2 regions of the Shewanella sp. WXL01 genome follow, and region 2 is predicted to be linked to the other one. Evidence: predicted binding sites of a transcription regulator. Region 2 holds the regulator's gene; the other holds the start of a gene.

Region 1 (16,459 bases), on a different contig from region 2:
TTGATGAAGTAATGACGGGCTTCCGCGTTTCAAAAAGCGGCGCGCAAGGTCACTACGGTATCAAGCCAGACCTTACAACCTTAGGTAAAGTTATCGGCGGCGGTATGCCAGTAGGTGCTTTCGGTGGTCGTAAAGATGTAATGCAGTTTATCGCGCCTACAGGCCCTGTATACCAAGCGGGTACGCTTTCAGGTAACCCAATTGCAATGACTGCGGGTCTTGCGCAAATGGAAGCCCTAAGCGAACCTGGCCTATACGAAGAGCTAGCAGCAAAAACTAAACGTATTGCTGAAGGTTTCAAAGCGGCGGCAGACAAGCACGGTATTCCACTAAGCATCAACTATGTTGGCGGCATGTTCGGTTTCTTCTTCACTGAAGACACTGCGCCGATGACTACATTTGATCAAGTAACCAAGTGCAACATGGAGCACTTCCGTCACTTCTACCACGCTATGCTAGATGAGGGTGTTTACCTAGCACCATCTGCTTATGAAGCAGGCTTCTTATCTATGGCGCACGGTGAAGAAGAGCTTGAGTACACACTAGCAGCAGCTGAGCGTGTATTTGCAGCGATGAAGTAAATCCTAATTTTGGATTTAACGCTTAGAAGTTTTAAAGCTGTAAGACTTTAAAGCTTAAAGATTTCAAAGCTAACAGCAAAAGGCTAATCGAGAGATTAGCCTTTTTTGTTGGTTGCTGGCTTGTGAAAGTGCAAAACTAAGAGCTTAGTGATTCTGATGCTCCGTTTGCTGATTTCTTGCTACAGGACGCCGTTAATTATCCCTGATGACTTCACTATTTGCATCCAAGCAGCAAAGTTCTGAATCAATAACACCAACTGGTAGGTCACTGTCACCCTATACTTGAACAGTGTCGGTGAATATTTCGATTGATATTTTAAATTGGGCGTAGAAACCTATTATCTGATGGTCAAAGTTGATAAGCCACTACACTCACTAAAAGCTTCTAACGTTGTGACAGACCTTTTTACCTTCTTGCTTATGGCAGACCTTGATCAGTTTCAGGCTCGCTTTCGTTTTCATTATCGACTCGAGATCATAACCTGCTGGTTGCACCGACTTGCCTTTCTCCAACGAAGCTAAAAAATCATCGGCGCTAGTCACTTTGGGCAGTGTGAAAACGACATCTCCATCGCAAGCAAATACAGAGTGAGAAGCAACAAAAAGTGTTAGATACATTACTTTTTTCATATTTGAGCCTTAACTAGTGGCACTCTCTAATCTTTAAACAGTGCCACTATTTCAACGATCTTAGCGTACGGTTAGAGCAGGATTCTCTGCAGGTTTATCAAGCAGATTAAAGAAGATTGGGACAAGGTTAGCCTCTCCCTCTACTTTTAACTGACCACTAGAGGCTGCTTGGTTAAGATCTAGACTCCTAGTCAGCAAACCGAGAAATGCCATCTTAGACATGCGAATAGTGGTTTGTGCTTGCCCTTCAAAATCTTCATGGAACTGAGCTACTCCACGTCTAACTTCCAACGCGTGTGTTTCGTCAGTATCGGTAAACGCAAACGCAATAGTAAAGTGCTTGTCTATACTGCGTTCAGCATTCAATGAGTACTTCAAACCATCAACCAATTGGTTAGTCGTAAACTCTTTCAAGAGATCAGGCGCTTGCAAGTTGATTTTTTTACTGTAATCAATAGTCCCATCCAGCTCTTGCGCCGACGTCAGATACCAGTTTCTCCAGTTATTGTTGGTCTCTTGATATGCCAATGCACGCAACGCTCTTGCTTTAAGTAGACGAGGTTCCATATCTTCAAGGTCAAGTCTCACAACATGAGTAGATAGTTCCGCACACCATTGCCAATCTTGATTGTCACAAGCATCAATCGCAAACTTCATCATCTTAGCTTTGCCGCCAACCATATCAACATAGCGCTTTGATGCTTCCACCGAGTGAAGTGGGTTGAGGGTAGTTGGGTCACCATCAAACCAACCTAGTTCGCCAACAAAAATTTGCTTAGTTGCGTGACGAATAGAACCGTAAAAATCACCAAGCCATGGATGGTTTTCAAGGTGTGGTGGTAGGGTAATATCTCGAATGAGATCCTCTTGAGTTGCACCACTATTGATGGCTTTGATGGACTGATCATAAGTAAACTGGATCGCATCCCGATAGGCGGTCAATGTATCATCAACATGGGCTTTTCCGACTACTGGGCGACCATGAGAAACTAAAAGAACATCCGCGTTAAACTCGCGAAGCACATCAATGCCTGGATACCAAACACTCGGATTACGATATTTAGTGCCGCGGATTGTGTGTAGATTCGGGAAGCTCTCACCTTGTATTACTTCTGCGCCCCATAATAATTCTTGCTCAGGGAAGTAAACGATGATTTCATCGGACGCTTCAGAGGGAACGTGAACAATCTGCATATCCACACCTGCTATTGTTGTTCTCAGCTCGCCTCTATACCCAGTAACTAATTCATTTGGCACAATTAGACTGTGTTCCCGAATCTCAAAGTCTGGACCTAAGCCACCATTGATTCTTCCGCCCTCTTCTACGTTAAGCAGCGTACCCAATGAGTAATCCACACGGAACCCAAGCGCAGGTCCTGTGCCACCCATAGAACCTTTAACTACGTTATCCATAAACGATTCATGTGCAATAATCTTGGCATTCTCAGCGCCTGCAATACCACGAACACCGGCATAGTGATCTGGATGCCAATGCGAGTATAAAATCGCACTCACCGGCTTTTTGTTTCCCGTAACGCGACGAAAATCAGTCATTACATCACGCATTTTGTCGACAGACTCAACAGGGTCAAGAACAATCAGGCCATCTGTACCATCAATGATAGTTGGCGATGTCAAACCATAGCCATATACAGTATGGAAAGTGTTTTTGTAGCTAAATATGCCCCTATCCATTTTTTGAGAGTGGGCTGTTAGTGTTGGATTTACCTTAGCTGAAGGCTTGCTATACGCATCGTTACCACCTGTCGGTGTCCATGTCATATCACCTCGATTCTCACCATGCCAATAGTGTGTCGCCGTCGAGTCTTCACCAAGATAGTGCTTATGAGAAAGCACCGGAATCATTGGCTCATTTATCTCTAAAGGTTCAGCATTCGCTAACGCCAGTGCATTTGCACCAAATAAAGCAGTAACAATACTCGTCGCTATGATTGTTCTCATTCTGTTTTCCTATTAATCAACTCAATACGGATGAAGTATTTCAAAATTTAATCAAAATGAGCGAATATCATTTATAATCAGAGCTTATAATTATTGGAAAATAAGCTTTATATATAAGAGAATGAAGCATACAGACCTAAGTTTAATCCCAATATTTGTCGCCGTAATGGAAGAGCGAAATCTATCCAAGGCAGCCCAGCGCCTAGGTATTAGTCAACCTGCAGTGAGCCAGTCTCTAAAAAAGCTCAAGGTACTTTATGACGATCAACTCTTTACCCGTTCCGGCAATGGTGTGACACCCACTACGTTAGCAATAGACATCTATCCCGCCTTGGCACAATCCCTTGATACCGTCACCACCACGTTTCCAAATAGCCGTAATTTCAATGCGAAAAGTGTTGATAAAACTTTTTCGATAGCAGCGATTAGTGTGGCAAGTTATAACGTCCTACCTGAGCTGTCGCATCTTTTGCAGCGTGACGCACCCAATGTAAAAATGGAGGTACATCCACTTTATGGTGCAGATCTAGAGGCCGAGCTGCGTTTTCAAAAGTTTGACATTATTTTGAGTGCGTACCCTGAGAACTATAAACACCTAAGAAACGCTGTAATACTCAGTGAAAATCTCGTCGTTCTCGCTGCTAAAGAGCATCCTCGAATACATGACTCGATAAGTGCTGAGCAGTTCATTACAGAAAAGCACGTTGTTCATGCTCAATGGGATTCACGTACAAGCTACTTGGAACCGATGGGAGTGGAACTGTTAAATCAACGAGAGACTTACTGGCGCGCCGCTAGTATTTTAGAGATGTTTCCTATCGTACAAGGCTCTGACGCGATAGCTGTTGTCCCTAAATCCTTAGCTAAAAAGTATGCCAACGTATTTGATTGCCGTATCGTAGAAGCCCCTTTCCAACCAGACTCAGTATCAATGTCGATGCTTTGGCACCCATCACGCACCAATGAACCAGCACATAAGTGGTTTAGAGCCATGTTGTTAAGAGCGGGGGAGCGGCTATAAGACAACAAATTAAGAAGAGCTTGACCACGCTAGCAGCAGCTGAGCGTGTTATTGCTTAGAAATTTTAAAGCTCAAAAGAAAAAGTGAGTTCAACAAGCATGGTTTGGTATTTAGGGATGCTCAATAATCATAGGCAGCAATGTTTTAGTGCTTGATTGCAACTGCTAGCTCAGCAACCTTTCCATTAGTCATTCATTTTCAGACTAATTCGATAATAATCCGCTATCCTGATAACATTCCTTTATCATTATTCGTGTAATGCCCTCGAGCGGAATACAGTGCCACTTATGATTCGAAATATGTCTTACCAGCTCATCAAATTGATTAGCTTATTAATACTCCCAATGAGCTTGGCATATGCCAATCCCTCTCAACGCGACAATGACGAAACCACTCAAGCGCAACCACAAATATCCGATGGTCTGCGATATGACACCTGGGGCATAGCTATCGGTGTACGCCGAGGAGATATCCCATACGCTGTTGAAGATGATGAAGTATACGATGTGCTGCCACTGCTCAAGTATCAAGGCGCATATGGCTTCATTGACGGTATGGAAGCCGGACTACATCTTTGGAAAAATGATGCTCACCAAGTGAACGCGTATACCCGGTTTCGATTTGTAGACATCCCCAAAGAGCTACAAAATGAATCTCAGGCCCAGGCCTTTGATTTTGGTCTGCAATACAAGTTTAACGATGGCCCATGGGAAGCAGATGTCGCACTGCTTTCTGACTCCAACAAACGTGGTTACATGTATACACGTGCTAAATACCATTGGCATAATGGTGATTGGGATCTGATCCCTTATGCAGAGCTCCAATGGAAAACCGATAAGTTTAATCAACACTATTATGGTGTCGGTACATATGATGCCGAAGGAGGGTTACAATTCAACGCCGGCATCACCGCCCGCTACCATGTGTCACGTAACCTCTACTTATTAGGCAAGTTTGGCGTCGGCCGACTTGAAGACGCTGTCGCAGAATTGCCGACAATTGATAGCCAATATCAGTATGAGAGCTTCCTAGGATTTGGTTTCTTCCCCGAGCCTGGCAAACAACGTTTTGACCACAGAAACCCAAGTGCAACGGAAGATAATGATCAATTCTTACGTATTGCTCATGGTTGGGCGACCCCTTCAAACCTTAGTGATATTTTATCGGGCAACGCCGAAAAAGACCCTTACAATAACCAAATGACATCCTTGTTTTACGGCACAAGGTTGACTGACACCTTATTTACTTTACCTATAGAGTTGTATTTCACCCCAGGTGCGGTATGGCATTATGACTCGGAAGTGCAAAACGATATTGTCGAGGCAGTTGTCGCCATCAAGGCATTCTACACCTTCAAGTTTGGCCCTCGCTGGCGCTTAGGGGTAGCGGAAGGCCTATCTTATGTTAGCGATCTTACTTATATTGAAGGCTCAGAAATCGCAGAAAAAGGCTACAAGCCATCTAAACTGCTCAACTATCTAGATTTCTCATTTGAGGTCAATATTGGCGATGTTATTAACAGTCAATCAATGCAAAATTTGTGGCTCGGGTATAGTATTCACCACCGCTCTGGCATATTTGAGTCCAGCTCAGCGTTTGGTCGAATTAAAGGGGGCAGTAACTACCAAACTGTCACCCTGCAATGGCATTTTTAGCCCAGTCACTTCTGGGCGGTTATGCCGTTCTGCACAACTAAACTAATAGTCAAAACCAAGCTGAGCTTTTACACCCGCATTAAAAGCGTGTTTGGTTGGCTGAACTTCGCTGACGGTATCTGCAAGTTCAATAATGTCGCGGTGACAAGCGCGGCCTGTAATGATGACGTGTTGCATGGCTGGGCGTTTATTGAGCGCGTCAATAACCCGTTGTAAATCTAAATATTTATAAGTCACCATGTAGGTTAGCTCGTCCAGCAATACTAGGTTAATTGACTCATCTTGCAGCAGTTTTTCAGCAGCTTGCCAGGCATCTAATGCCGCCGCAGTGTCCTTTTCTCTATCTTGCGTTTCCCAGGTAAAGCCTGTGCCCATAACATGAAAATCAACGCCGTTTTTCTCAAGTAAGTTGCGCTCACCGCATTCCCAGCCGCCTTTAATAAATTGCACGACAGCCGCTTTTTGTCCGTGCCCCACTGCGCGCGTAACTGTGCCAAATCCAGCAGTTGATTTACCTTTACCATTGCCGGTGATTACCATTAGCACGCCTTTCTCAATTTGTGCAGCTTCAATTTTGGCATCAACTTTTTGTTTTACTTTTTGTTGTCTCTGCTTGTGACGCTCGTTCTTGTCGACCTTGGCATTCTCATTAGTGCTGTTATCTAGTTCGGTACTCATCTGATTATCCTTATCAATTTTTCAATGTCTAAATGCTGCTCAAGCACATCGGCTAGGCGCTCTAGTTGCTGCTCGCGTATCTGATTAATATCAATAGGTTGTGCCTGCTCTAGTCCTGCCCAGCTAAGTAGCTGCTGACAAGCCTGCTTTGAGTCGAATAGGCCGTGTACATAAGTGGCAAAGATTTGCTTATCTTGGCTTTCAAAACCATCTTGATAATGATTACCTCGTAAGTCACTAATGGCTACTGGTTGTTTATCTATTAGTGGTTCGGCTGCTGATTGTGCGGTGCTGTGCGCGAAAAGTTGCGACTGGCCGCAGTGGATTTCATAACCTGTAATTTCTGTAGTTTGTCCGTTAAGGGTTAACTTGCCAGTGACTTGCTTGAGGGCTTTATCTTGTTGCAATACGGTGTGCATTGGGATTAAGCCTAAGCCCTGTGACTCACCCGGTTTATCCTCAATACCATGCGGGTCGTTAATGCTTTGCCCAAGCATTTGATAGCCGCCACAAATGCCAATAACCTTGCCGCCATAGCGAAGGTGTCTTAGCAGTAATTCATCCCAGCCCTGTTGTTTTAGGAAAGCTAAGTCGGCGCGCACATTCTTACTGCCAGGCAAGATAACTAAATCTGCCTGCTCGAATGCGGTTTTGGCATCATCATTAATGCTAACGTAGTTAAAGTTAACTTGTGGGTGTAGCCTTAGCGGGTCAAAGTCAGTGTGATTACTAATGCGTGGCAGCACTAATACCAGTACATTCAGTGCTTGCTTAGTGGTTGTTGCGCCGCCTGAAACAAGCGCATCTTCAGCATCTAAATGCAGATCGTGCAAATAAGGCAGTACCCCAAGCACCGGCTTTTGGGTGTGCTGTTCTAGCCAGTCAATACCAGGTTGCAGCAAACTAATATCACCGCGAAAACGGTTTATTACAAAGCCTTTGACTCTGGTTTGCTCAGACTCACTCAGCAGTGCTAGGGTGCCTACAAGGTGAGCGAACACACCGCCTTTATCAATGTCTGCGATGATAATCACCGGGCAATCAGCTTGTTCAGCGAAGCCCATATTGGCAATATCGCCTTCACGCAGATTAATCTCAGCAGGGCTGCCAGCGCCTTCAATAAACACTAATTGGTATTGCTGTTTAAGCCTGTTGTATGACTCAAGTACGGCTTTTAATGCTAGCGATTTATAGTGTTTACTCTCTGGCCCAAAAAACGCTTTTGCTTCGAGCGTTGATAACGCCTTGCCGTGAATAATCACCTGCGCGCCAGTATCTGAGCTTGGTTTTAGTAGCACAGGGTTAAAGTCGGTATGCAGCGGCTGTTTGGCAGCTATGGCTTGCAGTGCTTGGGCGCGGCCTATCTCGCCACCATCTGCGGTAACTGCGCTATTGAGCGCCATATTCTGTGGCTTAAATGGCGCAACGCGAGCATCACAGTTCACACCTTGGCGGGAAAGCATGCGGGTAAACAAACGGCAAAGGCCGGCAACTAAGGTGCTTTTACCTGCATCTGAAGTGGTGCCTTGCACCATTAATGCGCCAGTAACCTGCTCGGTTTGCAATAACTCTTCATTGGAACTTTTATTTAAATCTTTAGACAAGGGCTGTCGTTACTCTTTTGATTGGCTTGCTGGGTTATGTTTATGGGTTTGGGCTGCTCTCGCTGGTCTTTAGTTGCTTCAATCGCAGCCGCTTTGTCGATTATTTATCGCCTTTTAAACTCAGTGGCAAACCTGCAACCACCAGTGTTACTTGATCAGCGATTTGAGCAATAGCCTGATTCAGCCAGCCTGCTTCATCAACAAACTCGCGCGACAACTCACCCATCGGCACTATGCCTGAGCCAACTTCGTTACTAACAATGACCAAATTTGATTTCATTTTTGGCAATACCGCTAATAATTGCTGCTTTTGTTGCTGCCAGTTCTGGCTGAGATTGACCTTATCTAACTGGGCGCGAACAATAGCGTTGGGCTGAGCATCACGCAGCGCAACCGCTTCATCACTGCTGTCACCTTGTTTTAGCAAGTGTTGGGTTAAATAAAGAGTTAGACAATCAACAAAGATGGTTTGATTAGGTTTATCAATCAGTTTGAGGGTTTCAGCTAGATAAAGCGGCTCTTCTAATAACTGCCACTCAATCTTTAGCTCTGGGTGGGTCACGTGGGCGCGGTCTTGCTGATGACGCTCAATGCGTTGGTGCATTTCATCATCAAACGCCTGAGCCGTTGCCAAATAAACGCAAGACTGACCAAGGTTGGCAAACTTTGCTACCGCTGACTCACCAAAGTGACTTTTGCCACTGCGGGCACCGCCTAGAATAAGTTGGATCATGAATTAAACCCCACTGCCAATAAAATCATATAACAGACAATTTCAGCGACTTGCTGACTTGCCCCTAAGGTATCGCCCGTGTAGCCACCAATTTGACGATTAAAACCAAAGCATAGCAACTGCCTAAGAATATAAAGACCCACTAATAAACTAAAACCTGCCACTGACGGTAAACAAAACAACACAGCTAATCCCGTCAGCAACAAAATCATTAAGTCATTAATGTGCTGCTCGTTAGCCAGCGGCTTCACTTTACTGACATCAATGTCTTGCACATAGCTTTCGGTAAATATCATGCTAGACGCCAGCACGCGGCTAAGCGTGTGTGCAACAACCAATGCGCTACAAGCCACCCAAGGGCTGTATAGTGCAAGCTCAATCAACAACTGCCATTTAAGCGCCAGTATCAGCACTAGCGCTAACACGCCATAGGTGCCAAGGCGCGAGTCTTTCATAATGTTGAGCTTGTCTTCGAGTGTCCAACCGCCACCAAAACCGTCGGCGGTATCGGCTAAACCATCTTCATGGAACCCACCAGTGATCAGCACACTGGCGATCATCGACAGCATTACCGCAACGCCGATAGGCAACACTAGCTGAGCCAGATAAAACACCAGTGCTGAGAGTGCGCCCACCAGCAAACCAACCATACCAAAGTAACGACTGGCGCGATTTAAATTATCATCGCCATAATCGACCCATTTTGGCACAGGGATGCGAGTGAAAAAGCTAAGCGCAACTAACAACAGATTTAGCTGACTTGCACTCACGCTCGGCTTTTCCATCTATAACATTCCCCTATTTAAGTCTTAAACTGATCAAGTTAATTAAGGCTTAAAATGATCGCGAAAAGCGACTAAACAACATCTTCTACACCGGCTGCGGCAAAGCTTGCCATGTCGTTATAAAAATTAATTGCAGCTTGAACCAGTGGCAATGCTAACGCCGCACCCGTGCCCTCACCCAAACGCATATCTAAATCTAGCAGTGGCTCAGCTTTTAAATGCTCTAACATGATTCTGTGTCCTTGCTCATTAGATTTATGAGCAAAGATTAAGTAATCACGCGCATCTGGGTGTAATTTAACTGCAGCAATGGCTGCAGCTGTGGCAATAAAGCCATCAATAATCACCATCATTTTACGGTCTGCTGCTGCCATAATGGCGCCAGTCATTTGCACAATTTCAAAACCGCCTAAGTGCGCCAAAATGTGGATAGGAGATACAAGCTTACTGCGGTGCAGTTTCAGCGCCTCGTTGATTAGGGCTGATTTTCGCTCAAAGGTTTTATCATCAATACCTGTACCGCGACCAACACAGCGGCTCACATCTAGCTCTAATAACGCTGCCATCATTGCGGTTGCCGCAGAGGTGTTACCTATGCCCATTTCTCCTAACGCAATCAGGTTTGAGCCAGATAAATGATGACGCTCAACCACTTCTTCTGCATAACCAAAACCATGACGAACTTGATCAATACTCATCGCAGGCGCTTGGTGAATGGCGTTGGTACCTTCACCTAATCTATGCTGAGTGACACCGCGATAGTTATCCAATGGTTTCGCGATACCGCAATCAATCACTTCAAGGTTAAAGCCCATTTGCTTGCTAAACACGTTAATCGCAGCGCCGCCAGCAACAAAGTTTTGCACCATTTGTCTGGTGACATCAATCGGCGCAATCGACACGCCAAACTTGGCAATGCCATGGTCGCCAGCAAATACCAACATGCCGGGTTGGGTGATTTCCAACTTTTTACATTCAGAATCTTTGCTGAGCTGCACTCTAGCAATTTGCGCAGCTAGCGGCTCTAATTTACCCAAAGCGCCTAACGGCTTGGTCTTTTGATTAATGGTGAGAGCGATTTGCTCATCAAACTTGCGACTAACCGGATCTACTGCAAACATCTTGACTCCGAAGTACAAAATCTAATAACGCCGGGCACTGAACTCAGTGAGTTAACGACGGCGACGTAAAATTAATAAGAAAAATACACTACCAATGGCTGAGGTAATAATCCCCACCGGCAGTTCCTGATTCGCTAGGATGCATCTAGCGACCACATCAACCCAAACTAAAAATAACCCGCCAAACAAGGCAGTAAGTAATAATGGCGACCGCCCAGGTAGGCACAAGCGTATAGTATGCGGGATCATCAAGCCAACAAATCCGATGCCTCCGCAGCTTGCCACCAGCACTGCTGTAATTAACGAGCAAAGTAACAACATGCTTAAACGCAAACGCGCCACATTAACACCCAGCGTGTGCGCAGACTCATCGCCCGCCTGCAGCGCCATAATTTGTCGTTTAAATGCTAAAATCACCAGCAGGCTGCCAACCACCACCAGCGTAGGTAATAGCAAGCCACTCCAACTGGCTTTGGCAAAACTGCCTAAGGTCCAAAACAGTACCGACGCGGCCGCTTGCGGGTCTGAAAAATACAACACTAGTGTGGTAAGTGCGCTAAACATGAATGAGGTGGCAACGCCCGACAACAACATGCGCTCAATTTGCGCATGTAATCCGCTGCCGGATAAAGCCAGCACCAGCAGCACCGACAAGCTCGCGCCTATAAATGCACCGATTGGCAAGCTAAACTGCGCAAGCGGGTTATCTTGCCATTGGGCGAGCAATGAATAGTCAAACCACTGCCCAAATACGCTAAATACCACCACAGCGCCAAATGATGCTCCAGCACTTATGCCAAATAAATAAGGGTCGGCCAGTGGGTTACGAGTCACGGTTTGCAGCACACTGCCCGCAATGGCAAGGCCTGCGCCTGCCACAAACGCCAGAATAACCCGAGGAAAACGAAGCTCAAAAACGATGCGCTCAACTAATGGGGATACAGATTCACTACCTGAACCTGCAGCGTCGGAAAAAGTAGCGCCGAAAACTTTAGCGCCTAAGCCAGTTACAATATCGCTAAAGCCAATATTGGCTGCGCCAAAGCTGGCTGCCAGTATAGGGGTAATCATCAGCATGATGCCAGTTAACACACAAGCGAGATAATAGCGCTGCGTCTGTTTATCTACCTGCGCTATTGGTTTAGTTAACCGCCCTAGCATTGCGCAGACTCCTTTGACCCAAACTCCGAGTCCAGTTGAGAATGTTTGCTATAGCTAGGAGTATTAAGATCGCTTGAACCTTGGTAACCATAGAAATAAGTAATCAATGGGCTTTGGTTTTGTGGATGCTCACCAACCTGGCAGCACACACCAAATACATCACCAATGCGAGATTCGGTCAGTACCGTTTTAGGCTCTCCATGGGCAACCACTTTGCCTTGATGCAACATAACTAACTCATCACACAAGGCGCTTGCGAGGTTTAAGTCATGAATTGAGGCAATCACGGTAATGCCTAGACTTTTTACCAGCTCAAGAATTTGAATTTGATAGCGCACATCTAAGTGGTTAGTCGGTTCATCTAGCACCAAAATTTGTGGCTGCTGCACTATGGCGCGGGCAATGAGCACTCGTTGTTTCTCACCACCTGAAAGCGCATTGAACATCTGCAAGGCTTTATCGCGCAGCCCTACCTGCTCAATCGCATCACTCACTTGCTGTTTATCTTCTTTGGTAAGCCTTGCCATTAACCCTTTGTGCGGAGTCAGCCCCATCGTCACTAGCTGAGTAACAGTTAACTCCACATGGGCTGGGGTATCTTGTTGCACCACAGCAACATTGAGGGCTAATGACTGCGACGAGTATTCCTCAATCGGTTTGCCTAACAAGGTAATGTCACCGCTATCTGGGGTGATGTAGCGGTATAAGCAGCGCAGCAAGCTAGATTTACCCGCACCATTCGGGCCGATAACGCCGAGCATCTTGCCTTTATCAAGACACAAACTCACATCATCAAGAATAAGCTGTTTACCCACCGTCCAACTCACGGCGGATACAGAAATGGCTGTCATAAACTACTCCGCTGAGTAACCCGCTCAGCATCAATTAGGTAAACTGGATTTGATTTATCCTGCAGGACATCTGCAAGACATCGGCATAGGTATCTGACTTAGGCGGCTTGTTTCACTAACTTCATTCACTTCAAAGGTGAAGTTAAACAATAACCACCATCACAGTTGCGGGTACAGTTCGGGATTGCCCGATTCCCTGATGCCAAATCAAAATGAATTTAAATATGGGTTAACCGTCAAGGCAAGAGCATGAGTGCTCTAACCATCGGAGCACACGAACTTTGATAGCGCAAGACGCCGTAAAATCGTCCCCTATGTTTACATTATGGGCTCCACTTTAGCATCCCTGCTAAAGAGGCTTGCTACCTCAAAGCTCATATACTCCCAATACACATGAATAACAGGTGCGATAGACATTCACAATTGAGGTCAACCTTCATATAACGCTTTGATTATCGCCTAACTTAAGCGACTCTCCAATAGCCGTTACAAAATCCTTTATATTTCAGGCCAGTTCAAACAAAACTGACAATTATCAATATCATCGCCCTCGACATACACATCCAAACTTAACAGCGCCGCATAAGGCAGTTTAAAGTGACTGAACATTGAGGCTGTTTGCCCCGTACTTAATACATGTGCCAGCAAGGCTTTTATCACCCCGCCGTGAGTCACTATTAGCGCGCTAGGCACAAATGCCTCTGTTTCCCCACTGTGATTAACATGAGTGTTGGAGCTCATATTGGCACTAATATTGGTATCAGGTTCAATCTGCGCCACCTCATTAATCACAGGCTCTAATGCTAGCAACACCCGCTGCTGAAAACTCAATAAAGACTCACCATTTTCTGGAGTATGTTGCTCATCCCATGGATCGCACCAGTAGGCTTGCATTTGTTCATCATAGTCTTGATAAAGCTGCTCGAAAGATTGCCCATCCCACACGCCAAAGTCGATTTCTTCTAGCCCTTCAACCAGCTGACATTCAAGGGATTTTTCCTTTGCGTACCCCTGACTCCAATTGGCGCAGCGCTGCAGCGATGAACTAAACACTCTATCAACGCTTGGCTCAATGCGTGATGCTGCGCGGCTCATTTGTGCTTGTCCAGCATCAGATAACGCGACATCAACCTTACCACGCAGAATTTGTCCGCCCTCACATTCACCGTGGCGCAATAACCACAACTTAATAATTTTCATAAAACCGCCTTGCTCTATTCTAAGCAACTCGCTTATTATGGACGTCTATACGTATAAAAGTCTAAAACTCCGAGCTGCTAGACTCAACTAGTTTAGTTATTTAAATCATTAAATACCCATAAATAGTTAGTTAGATAGCGACATTGTGGTAATAAATAATACTCAGCACAATGCTACACGCGGATGATAAACGGCAATAAAAGCTTACTTAGAGGTACCTTAGTAATGGATAAAGCGCGTTCCCATAGCCAAACCCTACAGCAACTAGAGCAATTGCTAGAGCAGCGCACGCTGTTTTTAGATGGCGCTATGGGTACCATGATCCAGGACTACAAGCTCGAAGAAGCTGACTTTAGAGGTGAACGCTTTAAAGACTGGCACTGCGATGTCAAAGGCAACAATGATATGCTGGTGTTAACCCAGCCAAATATCATCAAGCAAATCCATCGCGAATACCTGCTCGCAGGTTGTGACATTCTTGAGACCAATACCTTCAATGCGACCACCATCGCCATGGCCGACTACGATATGCAAGCGCAGTCAGCCGAAATTAACTTTGAAGGTGCGCGTCTTGCCCGTGAAGCCGCAGATGAAGTAGAGGCCGAGACAGGTCGTAGCTGTTTTGTTGCCGGTGTGCTTGGCCCAACTAACCGTACTTGCTCTATCAGTCCAGATGTAAATGACCCAGGCTTTCGTAATATCCACTTTGATGACCTTGTCGCTGCCTACACTGAGTCCACTCAAGCGTTAATCGACGGCGGCGCTGACATCATTCTGGTTGAAACCATTTTCGATACCCTTAACGCAAAAGCGGCACTATTTGCCATTGAGTCAGTATTCGACACTATTGGCGAGCGCTTGCCAGTGATGATTTCGGGCACGATTACCGATGCGTCAGGCCGCACCTTAACCGGGCAAACCACCGAGGGGTTTTACAACTCGTTAAGGCACATCAAGCCTTTATCTATCGGTCTTAACTGCGCCCTAGGTCCAAAAGAGCTGCGCCCTTACATCGAAGAGCTAGCTCGTATTTCTGAGTGCTACGTGTCTGCGCATCCTAATGCGGGTCTACCAAATGAGTTTGGTGGCTACGATGAAACGCCTGAAGAAATGGCTGAGGTGATTGGCGAGTGGGCTCAAGCTGGCATGCTTAATATTGTCGGCGGCTGCTGTGGTAGTACGCCTGCCCACATTAGCGCGATAAAACAAACCGTTGAGCAATTTGAGCCGCGCAAGCTGCCAGATATTCCGGTGGCCTGTCGTTTGTCAGGTCTAGAGCCGCTGACCATTGATTCAGACTCACTGTTTGTCAATGTGGGGGAGCGCGCGAACGTGACTGGCTCAGCTAAGTTTTTGCGCCTTATTAAAGAAGAAAAGTTTGAAGAAGCGCTGGATGTAGTGCGCGAGCAGGTTGAAAACGGCGCGCAGATCATCGACGTCAATATGGATGAGGGCATGCTTGATGGCGTCGCCAACATGCAAAAGTTCTTAAACCTTATCGCATCTGAGCCAGATATCTCCCGCGTACCAATCATGATCGACTCATCAAAGTGGGAAGTGATTGAAGCGGGCCTTAAGTGTGTTCAAGGCAAGTCCATTGTTAACTCGATCTCGATGAAAGAAGGCGAGCAAGCCTTTATCGAGCAAGCCACCCTGGTTAAACGCTACGGCGCAGCTGCCATTGTGATGGCATTTGATGAAGACGGTCAGGCAGATACGCGCGAGCGTAAAACCGAGATTTGTACCCGTGCCTATCATCTATTGGTAGATGTGGTTGGCTTCCCGCCTGAAGACATTATTTTTGACCCGAACATTTTCGCGATTGCCACTGGTATCGACGAGCACGACAACTATGCTGTCGATTTTATTGAGGCGATTAAAGACATTAAAGCCACCCTGCCCCACGCCATGATCTCAGGCGGCGTGTCGAATGTGTCATTCTCGTTTCGTGGTAATAACGTGGTGCGTGAAGCCATTCACGCGGTGTTCTTATACCATGCGATTAAAGTCGGCATGGACATGGGTATTGTTAACGCAGGTCAGCTAGCCATTTACGATGACATCGACCCAGAGCTAAAAGAGAAAGTTGAGAACGTAGTACTTAACCTTCCATGCCCAGTTGAAGGCACCAGCAATACTGAAATTTTATTGGACGTAGCAGAGAAGTTCCGCGGCGACGGCAAACAAGCAGGTAAAAAAGAAGACCTCGCCTGGCGCGAGCTGCCTGTTGCTGAGCGCTTATCTCACGCCCTAGTAAAAGGCATTACAGAGTACATTGACCAAGACACCGAAGAAGCGCGCCTACAAGCCTCAAGACCACTGGATGTCATTGAAGGGCCGTTGATGGACGGCATGAACGTGGTGGGTGATTTATTTGGCGCAGGTAAAATGTTCCTACCGCAAGTGGTAAAATCAGCTCGGGTTATGAAAAAAGCGGTTGCCTACCTCAACCCATTTATTGAAGCCGAAAAAGTCGA
Region 2 (16,459 bases):
GGCAAGGCCGCATTGGTATGTTGATTGAACAGCAACACCGTATTACTGGTACTTTTAGCTACATGGAAGATAAGTTTAATCAGGGCGGCTCTCAATATAAGCAGGAGCAATACAGCTGGTTGGCCAGTTATGATTATTTAATTCCTGTACATAAAGACGTTAACCTATTCGTCGGTGTTACCGCGGGTGCCAATGACAACAAGATTGGTGGTAAATCATCGGCAGATTTTGTTTGGGGTGGTCAAGCTGGTGTGCAATACAAGTGGACGGAGCATTTCTCAAGCGACTTAGGCTATCGCTACCTTGCTCAAGACTATGACAAAAATGGCATCGAAATTAGTGATAGTCAGCAAATCTACCTGACGTTTGACTACAAGTTCTAAGCGTTCATTTTGTCCATCAACTCACGGTGGGTAGGTTGAAACCCACCAGTTTTATATTAACTCCCTATTTTTTGTACAGCATTTGTACGGCATAACATCCCATCTTGTTATGCCTTTTTTGTATTTGGGTTTTGCCATTATTTTAATTTATTTGAGTAGTAAGCCGATTCTGACTTATCCAGTTCTTGCGCGACATCAATAATATTACTGGCAAACATTTTTGCGGCTAGTGACATATGTTGACGACTTGGATAAACCAGATATGAGTCAATATAGTCAGACTCAATCTCAGGCAAGATACTGACTAATTGTTGGTTTTCTAGATGCTCAGTGACAAGACTGTAGGGCAGAAAAGCGATTCCAGCACCGGCAAGACAAAAACTAAATAAGGAACTAAAGTCGTTGGTGACTAGGCTGTAATCGATAGAAAAAGTCTGGTCATCGATCATGATATGGTTTTGGATTGTGCCGCCAGTTGAGGCAATCATTGAGTGTTTCGCCAAGTCCTCCACGCAAGTGATTTCATCGTGCTGCGCCAGATATTCTGGTGTAGCAAAGAGTTTTAGCTTGAAAGATGTGAGCTTTTTGGCAACAAAGCTGCTGTCTTCTAGCTTGCCTACATCAATGACAAAATCTAACCCGAGCCGAGTAAGCTCGCGATAGCCACCTGAGACCATAAAGATCTCTAGTTTGATTTGTGGGTGCTTTCGCATGAACTCCGCTATTTGCCTATCGAGCAGTCGCTCCATAAATGGCAAGAGACCAATTCTAAGCTTCCCTTGTAACTGAGATTGCTGGTTTTCAACCATGCGAGCAGCATTGAGAAATTGCCCAACTAAAGGCTCCACTTGCTCTAAGAATTGCTCGCCACTGGGAGTTAGCGACATTGCGCGCGTGGTGCGAATAAAAAGTGGCGCGCCTAATTGTTTTTCTAGCTCGCCAATTCGGCGGCTAACTAACGCGCGTCTGGTATCAAATGAATCTGCGGCTTTAGAAAAGCTACCGAGTTTAGCAACCGCTATAAATAACTCTAAGTCATTGATATTCAACTGATACACCTTAGGTTAGACAAAAGAATGAGTGTAGATGTATCAAGAGATTACTGTCAAACAACACGTTGATAAGCATGATGGAACTCACAGCGACACCATCGCTAAGCGATGAAAGTTGACAAACGTGAGGGCAAACTAAGTAGCCATTAAGCTAATAATTGATTTAGTAGCCAGGATGAGCGCGCTTAAGCTACACAAAATAAAGGTGACTTTTCGCGTCAGGTCTTTATCAATATTGTGTACATATTTACCAGCCACTTTGTGCCCTAATATCACAGAGGGCAAAAGCATGGCCGCGATAACGAGATGTTGCCATTGTACTAATCCATATATCGCCAATATGGCCAGTGCGATCATTGAGCTAAAGACAAAAAACGCAGATAAAGCAGCGCGAAAGTCAGCAGCGGCTTTGCCAGCTAACAGTATTGCTAATGGCGGGCCGCCAATCGCGGCAATATTGCCAAAAATCCCCGAAAAGATCCCAGCAATAAACAAGGTGAGCTTATTCACGGGCGCAGTGATTTTATAGATGCTAAGTAATACTGCTAGCAGCACAATACCTGCAATCATTAGGCCGAGAATATCAGCTGGTGCGAGTATCAGTAGACTGGCACCAAGGAGTCCGCCTGGCACGCGGCCAATGAGAGCGTATTGTAGTCCGTTAAATTCAAGTGCGCTGCGCTCGCGATATAAGGTCAACGCTGAAATCGAAAAGCCCATTAATATTACCGGCACAGGCACTAAGTCTGGGTCGACAATATACAACAGCGGCGTTGCCACAACTGCTAAACCAAAGCCAATTAGGCTTTGAGTTAGCGCACCAGCAAACATGATGATTGAAGCTAGGATCAGACTTAACGGGTCGACTATTGTCATGTTACTTCCATATTTATTATGGCTTGAACTTGAGCAAGCTGCGCCTTGGCGCGGGAGCAAAAAATAGGTGCGAGAGTAATAAAAAATGCTTCAACCACCTGAGCGATTGAAGCATCTTAAAATTCGATATGGTTTGCAGACTATTCTACGTCTTCCCACTCGATGCCCATAGCATCCATCAATTTTTTTGCTTCAGCAGGAATTTGGTCTGGTTGCTCTTTAGATAAGTCATCGTCATTTGGCAGTGGCTGACCTGTGTATGCATGCAAGAAAGCTTCGCATAACAGCTCACTGTTAGTGGCATGGCGTAGGTTATTTACCTGGCGGCGAGTACGCTCGTCAGTTAATACTTTTAGCACCTTTAAAGGGATGGACACAGTAATCTTCTTTACTTGTTCATTCTTTTTGCCATGCTCGGCGTATGGGCTAATATAGTCGCCGTTCCACTCAGTCATTAACTCACCTTTAGCTTTGAATTCGGGGCTGATTTTAACCCCTTATCTACGTTAGTCAAATTATTGCAACGAAATTGTGTGCAATGCAAATAGATTTCTCGATGTTTAGATGTCTATATGGCTATTTCCTATTGACGCTGATGTTTGGGTTAGGTACATTTGGACGTCTAGACATCTCTTTCTTGAGTGGTTGATTTAGGAGTCAATGATGGCCAAACCTCAAAATGCGACAGTGGCAGTGCGCCAAGGTATTGAAAGTGACACCCAGTATGGCGCGGTTGTGCCGCCGATTTATCTGTCGACCAACTACTCTTTTGATGGTCATAAAAATCCACGCGAGTTCGACTATAGCCGCTCGGGTAACCCAACCCGTAATATCCTTGGAGATACTATTGCTCAACTTGAAAACGGAGCAACAGGTGTTGTGACCTGTACCGGTATGGCGGCCATTACTTTGGTCACCAGTCTACTTGAGCCTGAGGATTTAATCGTTGTACCCCACGATTGTTATGGTGGCAGCTATCGTTTGTTCACAAATCTTGCCAAAAAGGGCGCGTTTAAATTATTGGTTGTCGATCAAACCGATGAGCAAGCATTAGCGCAGGCAATTAAGCAAAAGCCAAAAATGGTTTGGCTTGAAACCCCATCAAACCCGCTATTAAGAGTGGTGGATATTGCACCCATTGCACAGGCAAGCCACGAGGTTGGCGCTTGGGTTGTGGTTGATAACACCTTCTTGTCGCCAATTTTGCAGCAGCCGCTCGATTTAGGCGCCGACATCGTGATTCATTCCACTACTAAATATATCAATGGCCATAGTGACGTGGTTGGCGGCGCAGTAGTCGCAAAAGATGCTGAGCTAGGCGAGTTATTACATTGGTGGTCGAATACCTTAGGGCTTACGGGCAGCGCTTTTGACAGTTACTTAGCATTACGCGGCATTCGCACTTTAGGTGTGCGTATTCGTGAGCATCAAGCCAATGCACAAAAGATTGTTGCGCTGCTAACTAGCCATGAAAGCGTTGCAAAAGTGTATTACCCGGGATTATCTGACCATCAAGGCCACGAAATTGCGCAGAAACAACAAAAAGGTTTCGGCGCTATGTTAAGTTTCGAGCTTAAAGGTGGTGAGGCCGAGGTTGTCGCCTTTTTAGATGCGCTGAAATTGTTCAGTGTTGCTGAAAGTTTAGGCGGCGTGGAAAGTTTAGTAGCCGTTCCGGCAACCATGACCCACCGTGCAATGGAGCGAGAAGCTCGCCTAGAGGCTGGTGTTGAAGACACATTATTGAGACTATCTGTCGGCATTGAGGATGGTGACGATCTAAGCGCAGACATCAAAGCTGGCTTAGATGCGGTTGCAGCTCTATAAAGCGTTAATTTTTGTCCACATATATTTAGAAAATCGCACGCAATAAAGTAAGTTGTACGCGGCACATATCGAGTATTGCCGCGTAGTTTAAGGAGTGACAAATGGCACGAGGTCATTTACATAAATTTGGTGGTTCAAGTCTGGCTGATGCGGACTGTTATCGCCGTGTCGCACACATTATATTGACCCATGGCAATAGCGACGATCTCGTGGTGGTGTCTGCCGCTGGTAAGAGCACTAACTTCTTATATAAGCTGCTAAAACTGCGTGAAGATGGCGAGTTGTGGCAAGAAGAGCTGCAGGTATTAATTAGCTTTCAGCAAAACCTGATTGAGCAGCTGCTGTCTAACGAGCAAGCGCGTGACTTACGCGAACGTTTATCGACCGATAAAGCGCAATTAGTGACTTTATTATCTTTGCCTGAGCGCAACGAATATCAACTTAATCAAGTGGTGAGCTTTGGCGAGCGTTGGTCGGCGAGACTGATGGCTGCGCTCTTACGTGAACAAGGTGTTGCAGCATCGCATGTGGATGCGTGCTCAATTTTGTTGGCTGATGAAGGCGGCGTCCCCAATATTCGCCTTGATGAATCTAAAGCGAAAGTACAGCAGTTATTGGCAAAACACCCGAATGAGCGCTTGGTGATCACCGGCTTTATTTGTGCCAACGACAATGGCGATACCTTACTGCTTGGCCGCAATGGCTCTGACTACAGCGCGACTTTAATTGCTAGCCTTGCCGATATTGGTCGGGTGACGATTTGGACCGATGTTGAGGGCGTATTCAACGCCGACCCAAATAAGATCAACGATGCCAAATTGCTTAATAGTTTATCGTTAGCTGAGGCTGACAAACTGGCACATTTAGGTTCACCAGTATTGCATTGCCGCACGTTGCAGCCACTGTTTAATACCGAGGTGAGCTTAGCGGTTCGCTCAAGCTATGCTTCTCACACCGACTTTACCTTGATCGCACCGCAAAGCTCATCAGCCAGTGCGCCAGTGGTGACTAGCCTTAATAAAGTGGCGGTCTTCTCATTTAAGATTGAAGCCAAATTAGCTGAGTTACTTGAAGTGGTGAAAGAGCTCGCGCTTAATCCATTAGGCGTGTGGAATCATGGTCAGCAAAAATGTGAAATTGCTTTTACTGTTGAAAATCAAGCGATTGTGGAATCACTACTTGAGCAGCATACGGAGCAATTTGGCATTAGCGAGCTTGAGCATCACAGTAATCTTGGTTTAGTTGCATTGGTGAGCGCTGATGCCAAGTTGTATCGCCGCAGTTTCGCGCGTTTACTGAGCCGCGATGCTAAACCTATTTATGAAGATAGTTTGAGCCTTGTGACCTTAGTGCCAGCGACGCAAGTGAATCTACTCACCCAAAAGGTACACCGCCGCTGCGCTGGCCCACGTATGCGCATTGGCGTATTGCTGCTGGGAGTGGGCAACATTGGTGAAGCCTGGATTGAGCTATTTAAACGTTCGCAACACACGCTTAATCGTGAGCTTGAAGCATCAGTTGATCTTGTAGGCTTAGTTAGCTCGCGCAAAGCGCTAATTCAAGAGCATGGCATCGATCTTGATAACTGGCAGCTTGAATTTGCTCAGCAAGGCAATGAGTGGCATTACGATCACTTATTTGATGAGCTGCAAGAGCTTAGCTGTGATGAAATTGTCGCGTTGGATATTAGTGCCAGTGCGTCACTAACCCTGCAATACCCAGAGCTATTTAGCCGCGGTATTCATGTGGTCAGTGCTAACAAGTTAGCAGGCTCTGGGCCGCTGCCGTTTTACCAAGAATTAAAGCAGCAACTAAGTAACCGCCGTTTATTCTGGCGCTATAATGCCAGCTGTGGTGCAGGATTACCGATTCAGCATGCACTTAATGACTTACATAACAGTGGCGATACCGTTGAAGCTGTGGGTGGTATTTTCTCGGGTACACTATGTTGGTTGTTTGAAAACTATGACGGCAGCAAGCCATTCTCTGAGTTAGTGCTTGAAGCCAAAGGGTTAGGGATCACAGAGCCCGACCCGCGTGATGATCTTTCCGGCCGCGACATGCAGCGTAAGCTGCTGATCCTTGCTCGTGAGATTGGTTTATCGATTGAGTTAGATGACATTAAGTTAGCCTCGCTAGTACCTGACGAGCTGGCACAAGTGTCGGTGGATGAGTTCTTAGGTCGCATCAACGAGCTTGATGATGAATTGCTGCGTCAATTCACATTGGCTGCTGAGCAAGACAAGGTGCTGCGTTATGTGGCGGCGCTAGATAAAGTTGATGGTCAGCTAGTTGCAGAAGTTGGCTTGCAGTGGGTGGATACGAGTCATCCGTATGCGAACCTAACTCCAGGTGATAACGTATTTGTTATCCGCAGCGCCTTCTATCAAGGTAACCCGCTGATCATTCGTGGCCCTGGTGCTGGGCGCGAGGTGACCGCTGCGGCAGTGCAGTCAGATCTGGTGCATATTTGTAAAGACTTGCTACAAGAGTGATTGGCTAGCTTGCTCCTAATTACCAAGTTAAAACACTACTAAAGGCTTCAATTGAAGCCTTTTTTATTGCCTGAAAATCATCTTGAACTTGGCTCAAGTTACTATTGAGCAAAATTCAGTTAACGATCGCCACATATGCAGATTTTTTGTCTTGACTTCAATGCTAGTTAATCTAGTATGTAACCCATAGAGACGTTTAGACGTCCAAACGGCTAGATGGTTTTGTTAGTCAATAATGTTAGCTAACTATTGATAGCTATTATTGGATAGTCGTTAAGATGCATATATAGAATTGAAGTTGAAGGAATTGGTTATGGCTTTTCATCACGCGCAGCACTCTCACTCATTAAATCAGAGCTTAGCCGAACTAAGTGACATCAATGTATCATTTGAGTTCTTCCCTCCTTCAACCCCTGAGATGGAAGAGTTATTGTGGAATTCTATCCGTCGTCTAGAACCGCTGAATCCTAAGTTTGTGTCAGTAACCTATGGCGCTAACTCAGGTGTGCGTGACCGTACCCATAGCGTGATTGAGCGAATTCAAAAAGAAACTGAGCTGGTCGCGGCGCCGCACTTAACCTTAGTTGATGCCAGCGATGAGGAGCTAGTAGAGCTCGCTAAGCATTACTGGAATTCAGGCATTAAAGACATTGTTGCTCTTCGCGGTGACTTGCCAGATGGCAGCCCTAAACCAACACGATTTGCCAATGATTTAGTGCGCCTGCTGCGCTCAGTGGCTGATTTTGATATCTCTGTGGCTGCGTATCCAGAGGTGCATCCTGATGCCAAAAATGCTCAGGCTGACTTGATCAATCTAAAGAAGAAAATTGATGCTGGCGCAAACCGCGCAATTACCCAGTTCTTTTTTGATGTAGAGTCTTACCTGCGTTTTCGCGACCGCTGTGTGGCGGCGGGCATTGATGTGGAAATCGTGCCAGGTATTCTGCCTGTGACTAACTTTAAGCAAACCAAACGCTTTGCCGACATGACAAACGTGGCGATCCCGAACTGGCTACATAAACAGTTTGAGGGCTTAGAAGATGATCCGGCTACCCGAAAGCTAGTGGGCGCTAACGTGGCTATTGATATGGTGAAAGTGCTAGCCCGTGAAGGTGTGAAAGACTTCCATTTCTACACCCTTAACCGTGCAGAACTGACTTATGCCATTTGCCACACTTTGGGTGTGCGTCCAAAGTAACCCTCATTAAGGTTAAGCAGTACACTGCTTGATAAATAATGATTAAACGCGGCTTAGGCCGCGTTTTTTGTGGTTGGTTAACAAGTTACTGCAAAGACTTGTATACATCTAGTCGTTAGCAAGACATTTCATAGTGTTAGGTACTTACCTTGAGTATGGCGAGCATAAGCTTGATACTGTCAGAGTGTGTTTTCTAAGAAATTAATAAAAACTAAGACAAAACTATCCAATGGCAGAGTTACTCAATAAAAGCAGCGTTTGTCCTTTATGTTATGGCAATAATCAGTGCGCGATGGCTTTAGGGCAAGCTCCCAGTCAGTGCTGGTGTATGTCTTCTTTGCCTGATAAGCCACTTCATATTGACCTACAGTCACTTCCCATTGGTCAGCTCATCGAGCAATACCTCATCGATAATCCCAGTGCCAGCTTGCCAGACAAACAATGTGTGTGTGCCAGTTGTTGCATCAAACTCGCCAAGCAATATCCTGAGTTAGTTAACTCGGCAAATAAGTTCGCTGACGAAAACCAGGTTACTCTATTCAAACCAGCATCGCAGGATTGACTGATAAAGTCGTCTTTAAGACTCGTTTTAACACGGGTTGTAAATTAATTGTTAATTTGAGTTGTTGGTAACACTTGAGCCGTTATACTTTTAGGTATTCCTTAACTGTTTGAGCAAGTTAGCTTTCTGCTTAAACGCTACAACGAGAATACTATGCTTAAGAAACTTGCCATTGTGCTTGCTGCGTTTATCGCTTTACCTTTCATTGTCGCCTTATTTGTCAAAACTGATTATTCTGTAGAACGTTCGGTTGTGATTGATAAGTCGCTGCCACAGGTGTTCAATTATGTTCGTTTGCTTAAGAATCAGGACAATTTTAGTAAGTGGGCGCAAATGGATCCTGGGATGGATAAAACCTATCGCGGCATAGATGGCACGCCTGGGTTTGTATCTGCATGGTCCAGTGAAAACCCAGATGTGGGCGTTGGCGAGCAAGAAATCATTGCCATTGAAGAGGGCAAACGTATTGATTACGAGCTGCGTTTTATTAGCCCATTTGAGTCAGTGTCACCAGCTTATATGACAACTGAGGCACTAGGTAGCAGCCAAACAAAAGTTGCCTGGGGTTTTAGCGGTCATATGGACTACCCAATGAACCTGCTATTTTTGTTTATGGATTTTGAAACCATTATTGGCAACGACTTGCAGATTGGGCTCGATAACCTAAAAGTGGTTGTTGAAAAATAGCGCTGATTAGTCGATAGCAAGGAATTTAGGGACACATTTGGTGTCCCTTTTTATGCCCCTTAGCTCAGGTCAACCATATTTAAAAGTGCTTCAACATAAAGTAACGGGCGGGACTACCTTCAAATGCGGGCACAGTGCCGACAACCTCGAATCCCATTTTTTGATAAAAGTCAGCGGCTTGAAACTCAAGGGTATCAAGTTGGGCTACCACGCAGCCGCGCTGCTTAGCTAACTCTTCTGCCTGCTCAATTAGTTTACGTCCATAGCCTTGGCCGCGCAGGCTATCATCTATCCATAAAACTTCGATTAGCCAGTTCCGGTAGATAGTGCGCCCGCCTATGCCGCCGATCACCTTGCCTTGTGTATCCTTGATTGTTAACCCTAGTGGTAGTGGCTCCTCTGGCCCCATGTGCTCTGTTCTGTGACGTTTTAAACCGCTAATGAGTTCAGAAAATACGGCATTGTGGTTGTCTTCTATTAGTTCGATGTTCATGTCAGTGCTCGAAATTTTTTGCTTCAAAGGCTCGTGATAAATGTTAGCTATCCAGATTAACAGCATGTTTAGCGCTGTTGTCGATGATTACAGATAGCATGATATTGGTGTCGTGTTAAATATCGAACAATAAACTCGCCGCATTTGGCTGATTTTATGAGAAGTGCGCCATTTTTTTGGTTAACTTGTTTCGGGTTGTTGCGTGTTTCGGTTTAATCACGGTAATCTACAAAATTACCAAAACTGGCCTTAGAGCTAGTGGTATTTGCAATCAACAAGGTACGTCTGCGCTAATTATTAAGTCGCACAAAAGCGACGCAGTGTATGGTGGCCGAATATAGCCCGACCTCGGGTTAAGAATAACAATTCAAATATATAACAAGCATGAAAGAGGTTTTGCATGGAAATGGTCACTGAAATAGTCAACACCATTAATGGCATTGTATGGGGCGTTCCCATGCTAGTCATGATTTTGGGTGTCGGGCTATTCTTATCGATTGGTTTGAAGTTGATGCCAATTGTGAAGTTAGGTACAGGTTTTAAGCTGCTGTGGCAGGGACGAAGCAGTGATGACAAAGGCGATGTAAGCCCGTTTAATGCGTTAATGACATCACTGTCGGCAACCATAGGCACAGGTAATATTGCTGGTGTTGCGACAGCGATTGCTTTAGGTGGTCCTGGTGCTTTATTTTGGATGTGGTGTACCGCGTTAGTGGGTATGGCGACCAAGTTTGCTGAGGCTGTGCTCGCGGTGAAGTTTCGCGAAACCGATGGCAATGGCAACCACATCGGTGGCCCTATGTACTATATCAAAAACGGTCTAAGCAGTAAGTGGACATGGTTGGGTACTGCATTTGCCTTATTTGGCGCTTTTGCCGGTTTTGGTATTGGCAATACGGTGCAAACCAATTCAGTTGCCGATGCGATGCAGTCAAGTTTTGGCGTACCGACCTGGGTAACGGGTGTTACCTTGATGGTACTTGTGGGTGCTGTGCTGATGGGCGGTATTAAGCGTATTGCTGTGGTCGCAGGTAAGTTGGTGCCATTGATGGCCTTGTTTTATATCACTGCTGGTTTAATGGTATTGGTGGTGTTTGCAGATAAGATCCCTGCAGCATTTGGATTGATTATTGAATCTGCATTTAACCCTGTGGCCGCGCAAGGTGGCTTCGCTGGTGCAGCAGTTTGGGCTGCAATTCGCTTCGGTGTGGCGCGCGGCGTGTTCTCAAACGAAGCGGGTCTTGGTAGTGCGCCAATTGCGCACGCAGCTGCGCAAACCAAAGAGCCTGTCAAGCAAGGCTTAGTTGCGATGTTAGGTACGTTTATCGACACCATTATTGTGTGTTCGATTACCGGTCTGGCGATTGTGGTTTCAGGTGTGTGGAGCTCTGGTGAAAATGGCGCAGCATTAACCTCAATGGCGTTCTCTCAAGCCATGCCAATCGGTCAGTATATTGTGGCAATTTCTCTAGCTGTATTCGCGTTTACTACCATTCTAGGTTGGAGCTTTTACAGTGAAAAATGCGTTCAGTACCTGTTTGGTGATAAAGCCCTAAAGCCATTTAGATTCATTTGGACTATTGTGGTGCCGGTGGGTGCTGTGAGTTCGTTGGAGTTTATCTGGTTATTGGCTGATACCTTGAATGCCATGATGGCACTGCCTAACCTGGTTGCGCTGCTATTGTTAAGCCCAGTCGTGTTTAAGCTCACGCGCGAGTATTTTGCTAAGCAGCAATAACCTCTAAATTCTAGGTATTCGCGGTTTAACGAGCAGACAGAAAAAGGCCCTTTACTCTTGGTTGGTAAAGGGCCTTTTTAGTTTGGGTTACATAAAGTCATCTTCAATATCCCTGCGCAGCTGCGCATCTTCTAAATAGTCATCAAGCTTTCTGCGTACTGCGCGTTTATGTTCAAGTGCTTGGGCTTTTTTCACATTACGCGGTTTTGCCATTTCCTCTAGTTCAGTGTCGTTAGGAACGTGCTCTGTTAGATTCGCCATAAAGATCTCCTTTAACAGGGAGGGTCTAGGTACTCAGCAGATGGATAACCATCGCGTTATTTTCAGCTTAGCAGCTAATTGAGAACTTGCTAAAGTGTCGTAAGGCAGATCTTTAAATTGTAATAAATCGAATTTCCACAAAAAAGCGCCGCCCCTAGGGCAGCGCTATTTTTAACGGCAGAGTCTATTTAAAGCATATTGAAGCCGTATGAGTAACCAACAACTAAGCGAGCGTCATCATCGTCTAAATCAGTTTTTGACACCATAAAGCTAATGTCGCCAAAATCTGTGGCAGTTGATAACGAAACATTGTATTCAGAGTAGCTATCAGTGCCATACCAGCTAGTGATCACATCACCTTTTGAGTAACCATAGTGTAGGCCTAGGGTTAACTTTTCAGTTAATGCGTGGCTGTAGTTAGCTTGCGCGTACATCATGTCTTTCGAATCAAGTGGGTCTGCAGCGATGTCGTCACCACCATGAATGGTATGCGAGTAAGACGCATCAAAGCCTTTCCAAGCGAAACCGACAGTGACTTCACCAAAGTCGATGCTGCCTGGTGCATCTGGATAGCCATAATACAGATAGTTAATATCCCAAGATAAGTCTTCAGTAATATTGCCACCGAAGCCAGCATAAATATCTAACTCGTAGCTAGTACCATCGCCAAAATCAACATTTGACGCCCAGGTACCTAGATAAAAACCTGAGTCGTGAGCATAGTCGACGCCACCTTGCACTGCTGCACCATTTGATTGCGCAACACCACGCCATAAGTATTCAGATACTGCACCAACATTACCCGTTACTTCTGCACTAGCACTTGCAGTAAGTAACAGTCCTGAAGATAGCGCAACAGCTTGAATTAGTGATTTTTTCATTGTCATCCCCTCAAGTTTTATTGTGATGAACACTAGTGTTTAGGTCATAGCGTTCATGCTCGATATTTGAATGGAATTAGCTAAAACTGTGCCAAATATGAATATCTATTCAAAACAGGCGTTTAGCTAGTCAAATGATTTGATGTGCATTAGTTGTTGCTACTTTATTGAGCATGCTGTGCACTTGTATTGTGCAAAAAATGGGCTGGAGGAGATGTGTGTGCGCAATTTTGAGGCAAAAATAAACCTCCCGTTTGGGAGGTTTAGTTATTAGACACCGTTAGTTATTTTAGTTAACGCTATCTTTTAATGCTTTACCCGCTTTGAACTTAGGTACAGTTGCCGCAGGGATTTGGATTTCTTTACCCGATTGTGGGTTGCGACCTGTACGTGCTGCACGCTCAGTGGTTTCAAAAGAACCAAAGCCAACGATTGAGATTTTCTCACCGTTTTTCATCGCTTCAGTTACTGCTTCTTCGAAAGATTTTAGTGCACGGCCTGCTTCTGCTTTTGTTAAGTCAGCGCTTTCAGCCATCTTGGCAATTAATTCACTTTTGTTCATTGTAATCGTCTCTGCTTTCCATAGGGATATTGTTAAAACTTGATTAACATGCCATAACAATTCGCCCATTAAAAGTACTTTTACGTAGAAATCCCGCACTAGGGCGGGATTTGCGGGCTAACTAAAAGTTAAAATTGTGATCGACTAGTCACCTTTGCTCTGGGTTAGTCTTCTAATAGCTGATACAAGATTTGTTTGACCAGCTTAGGTTCGAATGGTTTGTCGCATAAAGCGTTCACGCCAGCACTAGACACATTACTTAAGTGAGCGTCGTTAGCTTCTGATGACACCATTAAAATGGGTACGTGAGATTGCTGAGACTGCTGGCGGATATATTGTGTCAGCTCCAAGCCATCGACACTTGGCATATTGTAGTCAGTGATGACCAAATCAAACATCGACGCTTGCATCAAGTTGATTGCCTCTTGGCCGTCTTCTGCTTCAGTAATTAGCTGAATACCCAAGTTAGTAATCGTTCGTTTAATTACGTTACGTGCCATGCGACTATCGTCGACAACGAGTACACGTAGGTTGTGCACGTCAAAGTGGCTCAGATCAAGCTCTTCATTGGAGATCAAATCAATGGTCGAGTTCAGTGCTGTTGCTAGGTGATCCGCGTTAAATGGTTTGGGGAGAATCGCCACAACACCTGATTGGCGAAATACTTCAAGTTGCTCGCGGCGGCATTCACTTGAAACCAACATGAACTGAATATCTTGAAACTCTGGGTCTTGTTTAATAAATCTAAGTAACTCGGTCGCCTCGCCGTCACTAAAGTGCAGCGCACTGGCAATTAAATCAGGTTTGTGTTTAGTGATACTCGCGGTAGCTTCTGCCAAGGTTGCCGCCGTTTCAATGTGGCTAACCCCTTCTTTTCTGAGACGGTTTATGATGATTTTTCTTTGAGTCTCAGATGGCTCGAGTAACAAAATAGATAATTCGCTTGGCGAAAGTTGATGCATAGTCTCAGGGCCTAAATTAGTCTAAATTTCGGGCACTATAGCGCAAGCTATAGCGGGTTTGTAGTTATCTTGGTGACACTATTGTTATGATTTCTGCCAGCTAATATTTACGGGTGAACCTCGGGCAGTTTAGATTTATCATTTGCTAGATACTGTTTGCTAACCTTGCTTAACGCTACCCACCATTGGAATATCACTAAACTATATAAGCCAATCGCTAGCGGGATGAGTGGAATATTGCTGCCTTGAAACTCAAGTTTTACATCTTCAGGGGTGATTTGCAGGGCGATGAGCGCGACTACAGACATGGCTATAACCCCAAGGCTTTGCAAACTGATGTAGACGTATAGCACTACATGAGCCCATTTACTTTGATACCAAAGGCCAACCAGTACAGGAAATACCCCAATAGTAAGCAGATCAAAGGCGTTGAAAGTGACAGCGCGCCATAGACAACCAATGGCAACTAGAACATAAATGATAAAAAGTACACGCAGGCGGAAGGGCATAGTCGCTCTCTTGTTGTTATTTTTGCTGTAGAATACCGTATTCATTTTGATTTGGGTAAGTTTTAGCAAATGACAGAAGCGCAATTTTGGGCTCTCGTGACACGTACGCATGCGACGCAATCTTCTGATGAGTGCGGTGCTGCACTTAAACAACAACTGTTAGCACTCGATAGCGATAGCTTAAAGGCGTTTGACAAAATGTTTGGCCAATTGCTACGTAAAAGCTACACCTGGGATTTATGGGGCGCGGCGTACGTGGTGACGGGTTGTGACTCTGAGCATGCCTTTACTGAGTTTCAATGCTTTTTAATTTCGCTAGGTGAGCAGGCGTTTAACGATATTGTGGCTAATCCTGACAACCTTGCTGATATTGCAGACTGGCCTAAGGTTGATGATTACGCTTACCCCTTTGTTGAAGATTACGATTTGATGGCGGGGCAGGTGTACGAGGACAGAACCGGAGAGGAGTTACCTTTTGTGCCGTCTGGCAGCCACACTCCTGCGGGCAAAAAGTTTAATAATAAGCCAAAGTTTCTACGCAAGGCTTACCCTAAATTGAGTAACCTATTTCCTTTTTAGTATCGTTGTAATAACGCAGATAAACAAAAAACGCTAAGCTTTGGGCTTAGCGTTTTTTGTTTGATCAAATTTGCTTTAATGCTAAAAGCTAATCTCTAATCGTTATTCAGATAGGCAAGTGCCTGATAGTTTGTCGAACTTTAAGCCGTACTGCTTACATTGCTCACTAACAAATTTACGATCAGCTTTGGCTAACTGGCTTTCAAACTCTGCTTCGATTTGCGCTTCGTATTCCATTTCGCTTACTAGCTGCTTCTGCTCAATACGCTCTAGTTGAGCGGCAATCACTTGCTCTGAAGTGGCGCTTGCATGTTTTGGCGCGGCTAGGGCTGGATTGATTAAGCTAGCACCAAGTAAAAGCATGCTGGTGATAACGACAGTGTTTAAACGAGTAGTTAAGGTTTTCATATGCCTGACTCCACAATAAGTTTATGAATTCACGACGTTCGTCCCTTTTACGTGTGTTGATATTAAAGGTTGATGCTTTAAGTTGTGGCTATAATATCACCGCCAACTTGAACGGTTACTGAACGGTATTCTTAACCTGGTTGTTTGCTTGATAGTTACTATTAGTTAGTACGATAGGTGGAGAAGATTGAGGTTTAGAAAGTGCTACGTACCTTGTATAAACGCTATATAGCTTATTTAAACGCTACGTACCTTGTATGAACGCTATATAGCTTATTTAAACGCTACGTACCTTATATAAATGCTAAGTACCTTATACAAGTGATGAGTCGCTCATGTTAGTTAGCGAGTAAAAGTGCACATTATTAATTGAGTCAGTAGCACACAAAATTTATTGCTTTGGCATTAAGCCAACGTACAGGTTAAGTTTTGTATAGTTATTCCATCAAAGCGGTGTAGGCGAAGTTTATTGCCGTATTAAATGCCACTTTGATTAACCTGACCTTTGTTTAACATTTAAGGAGCATGACATGAGATTTTATACCTTAATCCTTGCCAGTGTATTTTTAAGTACTTCAGTGATGGCTGATGATACTGAAACCCAAGATCCAATCACTGAAGTTGGTGTGGTTAAAATTGAATGGCAAAATCCGAAAAAGTTTAGAGATATAAAAACCTCTAACGAGAGACAATCACGCTTTGAAGCGCGTTTATTTGAAACTTTGACTAAAAATCTGGACAAAGAAGTCACTAAAACGCTTAAACCAAACCAAAAGCTTGAGATGCAAGTAAGTAACCTCGACCTTGCTGGTGATATGCGCCCAACATTTGGTGCAACAACGGGTGACTTACGCATTATCAAAGACTTATATCCGCCACGCATGACCTTTACCTACCAGGTTTTAGAAGGCGATAAAGTGGTTGTTGCAGGCGACGAAAAGCTGGTTGATATGACCTTTATGAACAATGTTCGCAACCGTAATCACAAG

The links. The regulator MetJ, encoded in region 2, represses methionine synthesis genes. The targets are predictions, from matches to a motif close to TAGACGTCTAGACGTCTA.
Region 1: a site for MetJ is predicted at 14,021-14,038, ahead of metH (methionine synthase). Genes of this name have one in related genera too.

Annotation. Positions count from the first base shown of each region.
Region 1 is NZ_JAAIKQ010000003.1:289,125-305,583, reverse strand. Features, by position in the region: gene hemL (glutamate-1-semialdehyde 2,1-aminomutase) at 1-581, shown strand, start outside; gene G3R49_RS10095 (hypothetical protein) at 957-1,211, opposite strand; gene G3R49_RS10090 (alkyl/aryl-sulfatase) at 1,272-3,173, opposite strand; gene G3R49_RS10085 (LysR family transcriptional regulator) at 3,295-4,194, shown strand; gene G3R49_RS10080 (MipA/OmpV family protein) at 4,539-5,849, shown strand; gene cobO (cob(I)yrinic acid a,c-diamide adenosyltransferase) at 5,892-6,527, opposite strand; gene G3R49_RS10070 (cobyric acid synthase) at 6,524-8,062, opposite strand; gene cobU (bifunctional adenosylcobinamide kinase/adenosylcobinamide-phosphate guanylyltransferase) at 8,232-8,864, opposite strand; gene G3R49_RS10060 (adenosylcobinamide-GDP ribazoletransferase) at 8,861-9,649, opposite strand; gene cobT (nicotinate-nucleotide--dimethylbenzimidazole phosphoribosyltransferase) at 9,721-10,770, opposite strand; gene G3R49_RS10050 (iron ABC transporter permease) at 10,822-11,847, opposite strand; gene G3R49_RS10045 (ABC transporter ATP-binding protein) at 11,925-12,782, opposite strand; cobalamin riboswitch at 12,849-13,025, opposite strand; gene G3R49_RS10040 (histidine phosphatase family protein) at 13,281-13,982, opposite strand; gene metH (methionine synthase) at 14,208-16,459, shown strand, end outside.
Region 2 is NZ_JAAIKQ010000001.1:536,369-552,827, forward strand. Features, by position in the region: gene G3R49_RS02125 (outer membrane beta-barrel protein) at 1-383, shown strand, start outside; gene G3R49_RS02130 (LysR family transcriptional regulator) at 521-1,432, opposite strand; gene G3R49_RS02135 (sulfite exporter TauE/SafE family protein) at 1,571-2,311, opposite strand; gene metJ (met regulon transcriptional regulator MetJ) at 2,452-2,766, opposite strand; gene metB (cystathionine gamma-synthase) at 2,975-4,135, shown strand; gene G3R49_RS02150 (bifunctional aspartate kinase/homoserine dehydrogenase II) at 4,237-6,630, shown strand; gene metF (methylenetetrahydrofolate reductase) at 6,944-7,828, shown strand; gene G3R49_RS02160 (hypothetical protein) at 8,157-8,390, shown strand; gene G3R49_RS02165 (SRPBCC family protein) at 8,544-9,077, shown strand; gene G3R49_RS02170 (GNAT family N-acetyltransferase) at 9,157-9,570, opposite strand; gene G3R49_RS02175 (sodium:alanine symporter family protein) at 9,971-11,308, shown strand; gene G3R49_RS02180 (PA3496 family putative envelope integrity protein) at 11,396-11,569, opposite strand; gene G3R49_RS02185 (TorF family putative porin) at 11,758-12,450, opposite strand; gene G3R49_RS02190 (HU family DNA-binding protein) at 12,740-13,012, opposite strand; gene G3R49_RS02195 (response regulator) at 13,177-13,974, opposite strand; gene G3R49_RS02200 (hypothetical protein) at 14,082-14,483, opposite strand; gene G3R49_RS02205 (DUF4240 domain-containing protein) at 14,553-15,062, shown strand; gene G3R49_RS02210 (hypothetical protein) at 15,165-15,470, opposite strand; gene G3R49_RS02215 (DUF3016 domain-containing protein) at 16,001-16,459, shown strand, end outside.